Sphaerotilus microaerophilus: one gene and its partners. The protein of the gene in region 3 interacts with the protein of the main gene of each other region in a pairwise test. Links are inferred from orthologs where the notes say so. Each region holds a gene or a part of one and is shown on either strand. Other genes may lie near its edges.

Region 1 (5,132 bases), 2.9 Mb from region 3 along the record:
GCCGCTTCCAGCGCCGGCCGGCCGGCGCCGAGCACGTCCACGTGCGCCAGCGGCTCGGCCGGCTGCGCGTCGAACAGGTGGCGCGCCGCCTCACGCTCCCAGGCCACCGATTCGGTCATGCGGTCGTGCAGCAGCAGGGCGCAGGCCTGCCGCTCGGCCTCGCTCAGGCCCTTGTTCGACTTGAAGGCGTCCAGCAGGCCGCTCTTGAGCTGCAGGCGGAACTCGGTGACGCGCTCGACGCGGTGCACCGCCGCGTTGCCCAGGCCGCAGTTGTGGGCGATGTCGGTGGCCTTGGAGGCCCAGGGCGAGACCGTGCCCAGGCGCGGCATCACCACGACCAGCTCGGCCTCGCCTTGCGGCGCGGCATAGGGCTCGCCGTAGGTCAGCAGCGCGGCGAGCTTGGCCTGGACGGCCTCGTCCAGCGCGGCATCGCTCCAGACCCAGTGCACGTGCCGCGCACTGACACCGGTGATGCGGGCGTTGACGGCCTGCAGGCGCGGCAGCAGCGCCTGGGCGCGGAAGGCGGAAAGGGCGTTGCCGCCCTCGAAGTGCATCAGGTGCTTGGAGGGCTGGGCAGAGGTGGAAGACACGCGTGGGGTTCCCGTGAGCCGGCGGCAGGCAAAACGGTAATTTTAGGCGAGCGGCCCCAGGCAGGCCCCAGACCGGCTCTGAATAGGGGTGGGTGTGATAATCCGACCCCATGTCGATCACGATCAAAACCGAAGCGGACATCGCCGCGATGCGCGTGGCCTGCCGCCTGGCGGCCGAGGTGCTGGACGTCCTGGCTGCCCATGTCAAGCCTGGCGTCACCACCAATGAACTGGACCGCATTGCCCACGATCACATGGTGAACGTGCAGGGCTGCATCCCTGCTCCGCTCGACTACGCACCGCCGGGCTACCAGCCCTACCCGAAGTCGATCTGCACCTCGATCAACCACCAGGTCTGCCACGGCATCCCGAACGACAAGCCGCTCAAGAACGGCGACATCGTCAACTGCGACATCACCACCATCAAGGACGGCTGGCACGGCGACACCAGCCGCATGTTCGTGGTTGGCGAGGGCTCGATCGCCGCCAAGCGGCTGTGCCAGCTCACCTACGACGCCATGTGGAAGGGCATCGTGAAGGTGCGCCCGGGCGCGCGCCTGGGCGACATCGGCCATGCGATCCAGACCTTCGCGGAGAACCAGGGCCTGTCGGTGGTGCGCGAGTTCTGCGGCCACGGCATCGGCCGCAAGTTCCACGAGGAACCGCAGGTGCTGCACTACGGCCGCCCAGGCACGCTGGACGTGCTGCAGCCGGGCATGGTCTTCACGATCGAGCCAATGATCAACGCCGGCCGGCGCGAGATCAAGGAAGCCGGTGACGGCTGGACCATCGTCACCAAGGACCGCTCGCTGTCGGCGCAGTGGGAGCACACCGTGCTGGTCACCGCGACGGGCTACGAGGTGCTGACGGTGTCGCCCGGCATGCCGCCGATCCCGGCCTTTGTCAACGCGGGCGCCTGAGCGTGCCGGCGGGCGCGCACGGCCACCGTCCTGGTCACGGGGAAGGTCCTGATGCTTGATCTCACGGCACTGCGCAACGAGTTGCGCGAGCACCGCCGGGCGCTGATCGAGGGCTTCAGCAGCGCGCGCCCGACGGTGGAGGCCGCCGTGCGGCTGATCCGCCAGCTCAGCCGCGAGGTGGACGGCACGCTCCATCGGCTCTGGGAGGGCTCGACCCTGCCGCGTGGCGCGGCCCTGGTGGCGGTGGGCGGCTACGGGCGCGGTGAGCTGTTCCCCTATTCCGACGTCGATGTGCTGCTGCTGCTGCCGGGCGAATTGGAGACGGCTGCGGGCGCCAACGCAGGCGCAGCCGCGGCCGCGGCCGACGAGGCCCAGCGCGAATCTCAGCGCGAGTCGATCTCCGCCTTCATCACCGCCTGCTGGGACATCGGCCTGGAGATCGGCTCCAGCGTGCGCAGCGTGGCCGACTGCGTGCGCGAGGCGCGCAGCGACGTCACCGTGCAGACGGCGATGATGGAGGCGCGCTTCCTGGCCGGCTCACGCCGCCTGTACGACGAGTTCCGCCGTGCCACGCAGGCCGTGCTGGAGCCGGCGGTGTTCCTGCGCGCCAAGGCGCTGGAGATGGAGCAACGCCACGTCAAATATGAAAACACGCCCTACGCGCTGGAGCCCAACTGCAAGGAAAGCCCCGGCGGGCTGCGCGACCTGCAGGTGCTGCGCTGGGTGGCGCTGGCCGCCGGGCTGGGGCACTCCTGGCGTGACATGGCCACCAAGGGGCTGATCACGCCCTTCGAGGTGCGCCAGCTGCAGCGCAACGAGGGCTTCCTGAAGCTGGTCCGTACCCGGCTGCACGTGGTGGCGGGACGGCGCGAGGACCGCCTGATCTTCGACCTGCAGACCGCCGTGGCGGAGAGCTTCGGCCACACCCACACCGCCGAGCGGCGCGCCAGCGAGGCGCTGATGCGCCGCTACTACTGGGCGGCCAAGGCAGTGGCGCAGCTCAACCAGATCCTGATGCTCAACATCGAGGAGCGCGTCAACGGCTCGCAGGACGCGCCGATGCGGCCGATCAACGAGCGCTTCTTCGACCGCGGCGGCATGCTGGAAGTGGCCAGCGACGACCTGTACCAGCGCGACCCGCACGCCATCCTCGACACCTTCCTGACCTACCAGCAGGCGCCGGGCATCCAGGGCCTGTCGGTGCGCACACTGCGCGCGCTCTACAACGCCCGCGAGTACATGGACGCTGCCTTCCGGGCCGACCCGGAGAACCGCCGGCTGTTCCTGGAGATCCTCAAGCAGCCACACGGCCAGACCCACGTGCTGCGGCTGATGAACAGCAGCTCGGTGCTGGGGCGCTATCTCTGGGTGTTCCGCCGCATCGTCGGGCAGATGCAGCACGACCTGTTCCACGTGTACACCGTGGACCAGCACATCCTGATGGTCGTGCGCAACATGCGCCGCTTCTTCATACCGGAGCACACGCACGAGTACCCCTTCTGCTCGCAGCTGGCCGCGCACTGGGACAAGCCCTGGGTGCTGTACGTGGCCGCGCTCTTCCACGACGTGGCCAAGGGCCGGGGCGGCGACCATTCCGAGCTCGGCGCCGTCGAGGTGCGGCGCTTCTGCCGCGACCACGGCATCGAGCGCGAGGACGCCCGGCTGATCGAGTTTGTGGTCAAGGAGCACCTGACCATGTCGCGGGTGGCGCAGAAGGAGGACCTGTCGGACCCCGACGTCATCGAGGCCTTTGCCCGCCACGTCAGGGACCCGCGCCGGCTGACCGCGCTGTACCTGCTCACCGTGGCCGACATCCGCGGCACCAGCCCCAAGGTCTGGAACGCCTGGAAGGGCAAGCTGCTGGAGGATCTGTTCCGCGCCACGCTGCGCGCCCTTGGCGGTGCCAAGCCCAACATGGACGCCGAGATCGACCAGCGCCAGCAGGAGGCGCGCCAGATGCTCGCGCTGCACTCCATGCTGCCCGGTGCGGAGGAGGCGCTGTGGAAGACGCTGGACCTGAACTACTTCGCCCGCCACGACAGCGGCGAGATCGCCTGGCACGCCCGCGCCCTGAACCGCCGGGTCGACACCCCGACGCCGCTCGTCAGCGCCCGCCTCTCTCCGGTGGGCGAAGGGCTGCAGGTGCTGGTCTACGCGCCGGACCGGGCCGATCTGTTCGCCCGCATCTGCGGCTACTTCGATGCCGCGCGCTTCAGCATCCTGGATGCGCGCATCCACACCACCCGGGCCGGCTACGCGCTCGACACCTTCCAGGTCATCACCCCGGAGAGCAGCCAGGCCTACCGCGACCTGATCGCGCTGGTCGAGAACCAGCTCGCGGCCGCGCTGGTCAACGAAGGGCCGCTGCCCGAGCCGAGCCGCGGCCGGCTGTCGCGGCGCGTCAAGTCCTTCCCCGTCACCCCGCGGGTGCAGCTGCGCCCGGACGAGCGCGCCCAGCGCTGGCTGCTGTCGGTGTCCGCCAGCGACCGCTCCGGCCTGCTTTACAGCGTCGCGCGGGTGATCGCGCAGCACCACCTCAACCTGCAACTGGCCAAGATCAGCACGCTGGGCGAGCGGGTGGAAGACACCTTCCTGATCGACGGCCCGGCGCTGCAGCACAACCGCGGCCAGCTCGAGTTCGAGACCGAGCTGCTTGACGCGCTGGCCTGATCCGAGCGCCATCAGATCGCGTGTAGGAGCCACGCCACGCCCCCGAAGGAACGCACCGCAAATGGGCGTCCAATGGAGCCCATGCAAAATCAGCTAACCCGCGAGAACGTGATGCGACGCAACTTCCTGAATCGCCTGGGTGCGTGGGGTGCCCTGGGTCTGACTGGCCTGGGCCTGCTGGCTCCCGCCGCCGCGCGGGCACAGGACGCACCACCGTCCACCGGTGCCAGGTCGCGCACGCTGAGCTTCGGCATCGTGCCGCAGCAGTCGGCCAGCGAACTGGCGAGGCTGTGGATCCCGGTGATCGCCGGGCTGGCCGAGCGCTCGGGCGTGCCGCTGCGCTTTGCCACTGCCCCCGACATCCCGACCTTCGAGAAGCGCCTGGCCGCCGGGGCGTATGACCTCGCGTACATGAATCCGTACCACTACAGCGTCTTCGCCCGCCGGCCCGGCTACGTGGCCTTCGCCAAGGAGAAGGGCCGCCGGCTGCGCGGCATCGTGGTGGTGCGGCGCGACTCGCCGATCAAGGACATGACCGAGCTGGCCGGCAAGGCCGTGGCCTTCCCCGCACCCGCCGCGTTCGCGGCCACCGTGCTGGTGCGCGCCGAGTTCGAGCGCACCCATGTGCCGATCCGGCCGGTGTTCGTCAACTCGCACGAGTCGGTCTACCTGAACGTGACTCAACGCCAGTTCGAAGCGGGCGGCGGCATCCAGCGCACCCTGCAGACCCAGGACGCCGCCGTGCGCGACGAGTTGCGCGTGCTGTGGCAGACCAAGGACTACACGCCGCACGCCTTCGCGGCGCACCCGCGTGTGCCGGCCGCCACGCTGCAGTCCCTTCGCCAGGCCATGCTCGCGGCCGACACCGATCCGCGCAGCCGGTCGGCCCTGGATGGCATCGGCTTCAAGGGCTTCGAGGCCGCACAGGATGCCGACTGGAACGACGTCCGGG
Region 2 (4,217 bases), 160 kb from region 3 along the record:
AGAACCTGGACAAGGACCGCGGCTTCCTGACCAAGGGCGGCGTGTTCACCGATGCCTACATCGACGCCTACATCGACCTGAAGATGCAGGAAGTCCAGCGCATGCGCATGACGACCCACCCGATCGAGTTCGACATGTACTACGCACTGTGAGGTGTGCCGGTGGCGGGCCTGGGCCTGCCACCCTCGCACCATCCAGAAAAAAGGACGGCCTGCGGGCCGTCTTTTGCATGGTGCCGGGCCGCTTGCCAGGCTTGGCGGTCCGGCTTGTCTACCGTTCGGGGCCTTTGCGCGATACTGGTTCATGCTCATTCGAAATGCGACGCCGCTGCTGGCGGGCCTGATGTTGCTGTCTGCTGCGGGGCAGGCGGTGGCCCAGGGCCGCGAGGTCTACCGCTGCCCCGGCAACCTCTACACCGACCAGATCAGTCCCAAGGAGGCCATGGAGCGTGGCTGCAAGACCCTCTCCGGCGCGCCGGTGACGGTGGTGCAGTCGCCACCGCGGCGTGCGCCGACGGCTGCCGGTGGCGTGGCATCGGCAGCGCCCGGGCGGCCCGAGAACCGCATCGATCCGGCCGAGCAGCGCGCCCGCGACAGCGACGCGCGCCGCATCCTGGAAGCCGAGCTGCGCAAAGAAGAAGAGCGCCTGGCGCAGCTGCACAAGGACCTCGTCCAGGGCGAGGCGGAGCGCCGGGGCGACGAGCGCAACTTCGCGCGCTACCAGGAGCGTGTGGCCGAGCTCAAGGCCGCCGTGGCGCGCAAGGAGGCCGATGTGGCGGCGATCCGGCGCGAGCTGGCCAAGCTGCCTGCCCCATGAGCGGCTTGCGGCCGGCCAGTGCGGGTCGTGGCGAGAGCGGGCGCTACGAGGCCTTCGATCACCTGGCGACGATGGTGGCCGTGCTGCGTGCCGCGGATGGCTGCTGCCTGTTCGTGAATGCCGCCTTCGAGGCGGCGCTGGGCCTGCCCCGCCGCGCCCTGCTGCGGCGCGGCCGGCTGTTCGACTGGTTCGTCGATGCCTCCGCGCTGGTGACCAACTACCAGGCCGTGGTGGCCAACCAGTACAGCACCGTGCGGCTGGAGGCCCTGCTGCGCCGGCCCACCGCGCCACATGCCGAGCCGCTGCCGGTGCACGTCATCGTCACGCAGGTCGACCACGGCGAGACCATCCTGCTGGAGCTGGTCGAGATCGAGCAGCAGGCCCGCCAGGACCGCGAGACCCGCACGCTCGACCAGGTGCGTGTGACCAAGGAGCTGATCCGCAACCTGGCGCACGAGATCAAGAACCCGCTGGGGGGCATCCGCGGCGCGGCCCAGCTGCTGGAAATGGACTTGGCCGACGCCACGCTCACCGAGTACACGCAGGTCATCATCCACGAGGCGGATCGCCTGCAGGCACTGGTGGACCGGCTGCTGGCGCCGCACCGGCGCCCGCACATGGTGGCCGACGTCAACATCCACGAGGTGCTGGAGCGGGTGCGCTCGCTGGTGCTGGCCGAGTTCTCCAGGGGCCTGACGATCGTGCGCGACTACGACGCCTCGTTGCCCGAGTTCCGTGGCGACCGTGAGCAGCTCATCCAGGCGGTGCTCAACATCACCCACAACGCGGCGCTGGCGCTGGCCGAGCGGCGCCAGGCAGGCGATGCGCGCATCGTGCTGCGCACCCGGGCGGCACGGCAGGTCACCATCGGCCGGCAGCGCTACCGGCTGGCACTGGAATTGCATATCGAGGACAACGGACCCGGCGTGCCGCCCGAGATCCGTGATCGCATCTTCTTCCCCCTGGTGTCCGGGCGGGAGGGGGGCTCGGGCCTTGGGCTGACGCTGGCGCAGGACTTCATCCAGCAGCATCAGGGCCTGATCGAGTGCGAGAGCGAACCCGGGCGCACGCTGTTCAAGATACAGATCCCGCTGCCGTAGCCGAGCTGCTCCAGGCCTGGCGCCGTGCAGCGATCCCTTCTGCACACCACGGGCGAAGCATGAAACCCATCTGGGTCGTCGACGACGACCAATCCATCCGATTCGTGCTCGAAAAGGCGCTTGGCCGCGAAGGCCTGCCGGTGCGCAGCTTCACCAACCCGCGTGACGTGCTGGCGGCGCTCGACGATGACGTGCCGCAGGTGCTGGTGAGCGACATCCGCATGCCGGGGGGCTCCGGCATCGACCTGCTGAGCAAGGTCAAGGAGCGTCACCCAGGATTGCCGGTCATCATCATGACCGCCTACTCTGACCTCGACAGCGCCGTGTCGGCCTTCCAGGGCGGTGCCTTCGAGTACCTGCCCAAGCCCTTCGACCTGCCCAAGGCGGTGGAGTTGATCCGCCGCGCGGTCGAGGAGAGCCTGCGAGAGGAGAGCGTGGACGAGCAGGCCACCGAGGTGCCGGAGATGCTGGGCCAGGCGCCGGCCATGCAGGACGTGTTCCGTGCCATCGGCCGGCTCAGCCAGAGCAACGTCACGGTGCTGATCACCGGCGAGTCCGGCTCCGGCAAGGAGCTGGTGGCGCGTGCGCTGCACCGCCACAGCCCGCGCGGCGACCTGGGCAACAAGGGGCCCTTCGTCGCCATCAACACCGCGGCGATCCCGAAGGACCTGCTGGAGAGCGAACTGTTCGGCCACGAGCGCGGCGCCTTCACCGGCGCGCAGGCCACGCGGCGCGGGCGCTTCGAGCAGGCCGAGGGCGGCACGCTCTTCCTCGACGAGATTGGCGACATGCCCTTCGACCTGCAGACGCGCCTGCTGCGCGTGCTCAGCGACGGGCAGTTCTATCGCGTGGGCGGCCACCAGCCGCTGAAGGCCAACGTGCGCGTGATCGCCGCGACGCACCAGAACCTGGAGGATCGGGTGCGCGACGGGGTGTTCCGCGAGGACCTCTTCCACCGCCTGAACGTGATCCGCCTGCGCCTGCCGCCGCTGCGCGAGCGGCGCGAGGACATCCCGGGACTGGCGCGCCACTTCCTGCAGCGCAGCGCCAAGGAGCTGGGCGGCGAGCCCAAGCGCATCTCCGAGGCCGCCCTGCAGCAGATCGTGCAGTTCGACTTCCCCGGCAACGTGCGCCAGCTGGAGAACCTCTGCCACTGGCTGACGGTGATGGCGCCAGCCCAGGTGATCGACCGCAAGGACCTGCCGCCGGACGTCCTGGGCTCCGGCACGCCCCTGCCCCCACCGGCCGCGGCGCCCGGGGTGCCTGCACCTGCCGCACCGGCCGGGGGTGTTGTCGACGGCCGTGTCCATGCCAATGCCAATGGCCATGCGGATGCCGCGCCCGCAGACCTGCAGGCCCTGGCTGGCGGCACCTGGCTGCCGGACCTGGAGCGTGAGGCGCGCAGCCTGCTGGAGCAGAACCAGCCGGATGTGTGGGAGCACCTGACGCGCCAGTTCGAGGCCCGGCTGATCCTCACGGCGCTGGCGCTCACCAAGGGCCGTCGCATCGAGGCAGCCCACAAGCTGGGCATCGGCCGCAACACCATCACGCGCAAGATCCAGGAACTCGGGCTGGATTGAGCGCCAGGGCGATGGAGGCCGGGGTATGTCTGGGCCCCGGTGTGAGTTGGCGCAGATCCTGCGTGCAACAGCGCCCATCGGCGGGGCGAGCCTTGACATGCCTCAACCGTCGGGCCGGCGACTTGGGAGACAGTGCAGCAGCACTTTTGCTGACCTGCCCTACTTTCCTGCGCTGCCGTGGAGACCTTGGATGTCATGGCTGCAGGCACCGCTTCCCGTGCCTGCACACCGCCCCGCCCGCGCCGTCGTCTGGCGGCGGCACCGCCATCCCCTGCCGATCCGGCGCCGTGGCAGCAGGTGCTGGGCGGGCCTGCGCTGAGCGCCTCCGAGTTCTCCCTGCTGGTGCGGCTGGCCGAACGGCACAGCATCGCTGCTGGCGACGCTGTGCTCGACTGCCATGTGCCGGCACGCTCGCTGGTGCTGCTGATGTCGGGCGACGTGGTGCTGGGCTCGCGCGCGGCCGATGGCGGCCTGCGCACCGAGCGCAGCGTCACCGGGCCGGCCTGGCTGGACGTGACCGCTGCCTGGCTGGACCAGCCCTACGCGATGGAGGCCCAGGCCCTGTCCGACGTGGTGATTGCCGAGCTGCCGATGGAGCGGCTGCGACCCCACCTCGCCACCCACCCCGCGCTGGCGCTGCGCCTGTGTGCCAACCTGGCCCAGCGGGTGCATGAACTGACCATCGCCTCGCGCAACCTGCTGCACAACGACGCGCCGGCCC
Region 3 (4,729 bases):
CGCGTGTGCTTCTCGGGGATGAGGAGCAGGTTCTTGGCCTCGGGGCAGATCTTCTCGATCGCAGCCATCGCCGCCTGCACGGCCAGCGGCAGCATCGCCGGCGTCAGGTTGTTCCAGCCACCCGGGAACAGGTTGGTGTCCACCGGCGCCAGCTTGAAGCCGGCGTTGCGGATGTCCACCGACGTGTAGAAGGGCGGCGTGTGCTCCATCCACTCCAGCCGGAACCAGCGCTCGATGGCCGGCATGGAGTCGATGATGCGCGCCTCCAGTTCATTGATCGGGCCATTCAGTGCGGTGACGAGGTGGGGGACCATGCTGTCTCGGGCGCCGACCAAGGCGCGCCAGTGGATGAAGCGATGCCGTGAGTGTGCCAAAGGGCGACCCACGCGCGGAGTGATTCAGATGGGGGAGGCCCTCACGGACGCAAGGCCGCATGAGAAAAGGGCCGCACGAGGCGGCCCTTTCGGGGGAAACGGAACCGAAATCGGTCGATCAGCCGTGGTAGGCCGTTTCGCCGTGCGAGGAGATGTCCAGGCCCTCGCGCTCTTCTTCCTCGGTGACCCGCAGGCCGATCACGAGGTCGACGACCTTGAACGAGACCGCAGCGACCACCGCCGACCACACCACGGTAACGCCCACCGCCTTGGCCTGGATCAGGAACTGGTCGAACACGCCGTTGCTGCCCACGGTGGCCGAAACCCAGTCGGTCACCAGGCCCGGGCCGCCCAGCGCCCGGCTGTTGAACACGCCGGTCAGCAGGGCACCGACGATGCCGCCCACGCCGTGCACACCGAACACGTCCAGCGAGTCATCAGCACCCAGCAGGCGCTTGAGGCCGCTCACACCCCACAGGCAGGCGAAACCGGCGACGAAGCCGATCACCAGGCCCCCGACGATGCCGACGTTGCCCGCAGCCGGCGTGATCGCCACCAGGCCAGCCACCGCACCCGAGGCTGCACCCAGCATCGAGGCCTTGCCCTTCAGCAGCGCTTCACCCGCACACCAGGCCAGCACGGCCGCAGCGGTCGCACCGAAGGTGTTCATGAAAGCCAGCGCGGCACTGTTGCCCGCTTCCAGCGCGGAACCCGCGTTGAAGCCGAACCAGCCCACCCACAGCAGCGAGGCACCGACCATGGTCAGCGTCAGCGAGTGCGGCGTGAAGGCTTCACGGCCGTAGCCCACCCGCTTGCCCAGCATGTAGGCACCCACCAGGCCCGCCACGGCGGCGTTGATGTGCACCACGGTGCCGCCGGCGAAGTCCAGCGCGCCCCACTGCCAGATCAGGCCGGCCTTGCCGTTCATCGCGTCGACGACGTCCTTGCCGGTGTACGCGTCCGGGCCCATCCAGTACCACACCATGTGGGCGATCGGCAGGTAGCTGAAGGTGAACCACAGCGTCATGAACAGCAGCACCGCACCGAACTTGATGCGCTCGGCGAAGGCGCCCACGATCAGGCCGCAGGTGATGGCCGCGAAGGTGGCCTGGAAGGCGACGAACACGATTTCCGGGATGACCACGCCCTTCGAGAAGGTGGCCGCCATCGCGAAGGTGCCTGCCGCCGGGTCGAACACGCCCTTCAGGAAGAGCCGGTCGAAGCCGCCAATGAAGGCATTGCCCTCGGTGAACGCCAGGCTGTAGCCGTACACGACCCACAGCACCGTGATCAGCGAGAAGGTGACGAAGACCTGCATCAGCACCGACAGCATGTTCTTGCTGCGCACCAGGCCGCCGTAGAACAGGGCCAGGCCCGGAATGGCCATCAGGATGACCAGCAGGGTGGACACCAGCATCCAGGCGATGTCACCCTTGTTCGGCACGGGGGCCGATGCGGCGGCGGCAGCCGGAGCGGCGGTCGAAGCCGCCTCCGCAGGTGCAGGTGCAGCAGCAGCCGCTGTGGCGGAGGCCGCTGCGGTCGGGGCCGACACCGTCGCGGCGGCATCGGAAGCGGCCTGGGCATGCGACACCCCGGCCAAGCCGAGGAGCGCCACACCCAGCGCCAGACTGGCGAGGAATTTCTTCAACATGGTTGTCTCTCTTGCGGAGGGGTTGCCGGGCTCAGAGGGCGTCCTTGCCGGTCTCGCCGGTTCGGATGCGCAGCACCTGCTCGATCGGGCAGACGAAGATCTTCCCGTCGCCGATCTTTCCGGTGCGCGCGGCAGCTTCGATGGCCTCGATGACGCGATCGACCACCGCGTCATCGACGGCGGCTTCGATCTTCACCTTGGGCAGGAAGTCGACCACGTACTCGGCGCCGCGGTACAGCTCGGTGTGGCCCTTCTGGCGGCCGAAGCCCTTGACCTCGGTGACGGTGATGCCCTGCACGCCGATGTTGCCGAGGGCTTCGCGCACCTCGTCGAGCTTGAAGGGCTTGATGATGGCGGTGACCATTTTCATGGTGGAACTCCGATGCGGATGCTGGGTGCTGGGCGCTCAGAAGGCGTACTTGGCGCCGACGACCAGGCCGGCCTTGCCGAGATCCTTGTCCTTCGGGGCGTAATAGTAGGCCGGCGTGCCAGCGATCTTCTTGGTGTCGGCGCCGACCAATGCGCCACTCAGCGTCAGGCCCTTGACGACTTCCTTGCTGACGGTCAGCGAGTAGTCGGTGTAGGAGTAGTCACCGTTCTTGGCCACCTTCTGGTAACCAAGGTGCGGCGCCACCAACACCGGCCCGACCTCGAAGCTGGCGCTCAGGTCCAGGTAGCCAGAGTTCTTGCTGTCCACGAAGCCGAACAGGTTCGTCAGGCTGTGCGAGTACTTCAGCGTGGCCGGACCGAACGACACCGCGCCGTAGACCTCGGTGGTGTTGGCGCTCGTTGCCAGCTTGTTCTTCGGGTAGACGTAGGTCAGCACGCCCACGTCGTAGCCCAGGTCCTTGACGATCTCGCCCTTGTAGCCACCGTAGACATCCAGCTCGACGTTGGCGTCACCGCCGGCATCCTTGATCCACTTGATCGTGGAGGCCCAGGTGCCCACGTAGAACGGACCCTTGGTGTAGTCGGCCCCCGCCTGCAGCGCCGGCTTCAGGTGGGTCTGGGAGATGCCACGGTAGCGGTAGTCGGACACGGCGCCCGCGTTGAAGGACAGCCCGTCATCGGCGCGGGCGACCAGAGGCGCCATGCCGGCAACAGCGAGAGCGGCCAGGGCGGAAAACTTGGCGACGTGGTTCATGCGGAAACTCCAGGTATTGAGGTCGAAGAGGGCGGTACCGAAGCAGACACTGCAGCTTCCATGCCAAGCACGTCCGTGCGTAACAAGGCGTGGCGCGCCCCCCCTTGGCGCAGCCCGCGCCGACCCGGCACGGGCACGCACCAAGAACGCCGCCCCACGCCGCACCATCCGGGTGCACCACCCTTTGGAGGGAGAGCCGCGGCGTGATCTGGTTCTCAAAATGGGGCCCCGCCCGCCACCTCCTACACCATGTCACTCGCCCTGGTCCACAGCCGCGCCCTGCTCGGGCTGCAAGCACCCGACGTCACCGTCGAAGTGCATCTCGCCAACGGCCTGCCCAGCTTCACGCTGGTCGGGCTGGCCGACACCGAGGTCAAGGAGGCGCGCGAGCGGGTGCGCTCCGCCCTGCAGAGCAGCGGACTGGATTTCCCGCACAACAAGCGCATCACCGTCAACCTGGCACCGGCCGACCTGCCGAAGGAAGGCGCACGCTTCGACCTGCCGATCGCGGTGGGCATCCTCGCGGCCAGCGGCCAGATCCAGGGCGATCTGGAGGGGCTGGAGTTCGCCGGCGAGCTGTCGCTGGCCGGTGACCTGCGCGACGTGCGCGGCGCCCTCGCGATGGCCGTGGCCCTGCAACGTGCTGGCAGCACGCGCACCCTGGTGCTGCCACGCACCAGCGCAATGGAAGCCGCGCGCGTGCCCGGCCTGCAGCTGCGCCTGGCCGACCACCTGCTTGATGTGGTGCAGGCGCTGCAGCCCGCCGAGACCGCCCAGGCGCTGGCCACGCCGCAACCTGCCGCCCCGGATGCCCCCCCGCCCTGGCCGGACTTGCGTGACGTCAAGGGGCAGACCCAGGCCAAGCGGGCGCTGGAGATCGCGGCCACCGGCAACCACAGCGTCCTGTTCGTCGGCCCACCCGGTACCGGCAAGTCGATGCTGGCGCAGCGCCTGGTCGGGCTGCTGCCGCCGCTGCGCGAGGAGGAGGCGCTCGAATCCGCCGCGATCCTCAGCCTGGCCGGGCAGTTCGACCCGCGCGGCTGGGCACGGCGCGTCCTGCGCGCGCCCCACCACACCGCCTCGGCGGTGGCACTGGTGGGTGGGGGTTCGCCGCCCCGGCCGGGCGAGATCTCGTTGGCCCACCACGGTGTGCTCTTCCTCGATGAGCTGCCCGAGTACCCCCGCGCCGCGCTGGAAGCGATGCGTGAGCCGCTCGACAGCGGCCGCATCCGCATCTCGCGCGCGGCCCGCCAGGCCGAGTTCCCGGCCCGCTGCCAGCTGGTCGCGGCGATGAACCCCTGCCCCTGCGGCCACCAGGGCTCGCCGCTGCGCGCCTGCCGCTGCAGCCCGGATGCGGTCACGCGCTACCAGGCCCGCCTCTCCGGGCCGCTGCTGGACCGCATCGACCTGCGCGTCGAGGTGCCCGTGCTCCCCCCGGAGGTGCTCAACGCCGTGGCCGACGGCGAGCCCAGCGCCGTGGTCGCCGAGCGGGTCGCCGCCGCGCGCACCTTGCAGTGGCAGCGCCAGGGCTGCTGGAACGCCGACCTCGAAGGCCCGGCC

The links.
Region 1: the proteins of NGK70_RS25915 (region 3) and NGK70_RS13255 interact in binary tests that used the Escherichia coli proteins (3 or more experiments, as listed by UniProt). The link is inferred for Sphaerotilus microaerophilus from one-to-one orthologs.
Region 2: the proteins of NGK70_RS25915 (region 3) and glnL interact in binary tests that used the Escherichia coli proteins (3 or more experiments, as listed by UniProt). The link is inferred for Sphaerotilus microaerophilus from one-to-one orthologs.

What each region holds. Positions count from the first base shown.
Region 1 is NZ_AP025730.1:3,046,865-3,051,996, reverse strand. What follows is about bases 1,182-4,380. They hold NGK70_RS13255 ([protein-PII] uridylyltransferase), read left to right. Parts: upstream 1,182-1,561; coding sequence 1,562-4,180; downstream 4,181-4,380. Other genes in these bases: NGK70_RS13250 (phosphate/phosphite/phosphonate ABC transporter substrate-binding protein), read left to right, coding at 4,262-4,380; map (type I methionyl aminopeptidase), read left to right, coding at 1,182-1,510. Also shown: purL (phosphoribosylformylglycinamidine synthase), read right to left, coding at 1-554; more of map, read left to right, coding at 701-1,181; more of NGK70_RS13250, read left to right, coding at 4,381-5,132.
Region 2 is NZ_AP025730.1:5,802,781-5,806,997, reverse strand. Bases 1-2,901 are described here. They hold glnL (nitrogen regulation protein NR(II)), read left to right. Parts: upstream 1-887; coding sequence 888-1,916; downstream 1,917-2,901. Other genes in these bases: ntrC (nitrogen regulation protein NR(I)), read left to right, coding at 1,976-2,901; NGK70_RS25185 (hypothetical protein), read left to right, coding at 304-816; glnA (type I glutamate--ammonia ligase), read left to right, coding at 1-152. Outside these bases: more of ntrC, read left to right, coding at 2,902-3,496; NGK70_RS25170 (Crp/Fnr family transcriptional regulator), read left to right, coding at 3,692-4,217.
Region 3 is NZ_AP025730.1:5,959,607-5,964,335, forward strand. The notes cover bases 727-3,522. They hold NGK70_RS25915 (P-II family nitrogen regulator), read right to left. Parts: upstream 2,396-3,522; coding sequence 2,057-2,395; downstream 727-2,056. Other genes in these bases: NGK70_RS25910 (ammonium transporter), read right to left, coding at 727-2,022; NGK70_RS25920 (TorF family putative porin), read right to left, coding at 2,432-3,169; NGK70_RS25925 (YifB family Mg chelatase-like AAA ATPase), read left to right, coding at 3,419-3,522. Also shown: gshA (glutamate--cysteine ligase), read right to left, coding at 1-314; more of NGK70_RS25910, read right to left, coding at 493-726; more of NGK70_RS25925, read left to right, coding at 3,523-4,729. UniProt on the Escherichia coli protein: Involved in the regulation of nitrogen metabolism. Regulates the activity of its targets by protein-protein interaction in response to the nitrogen status of the cell.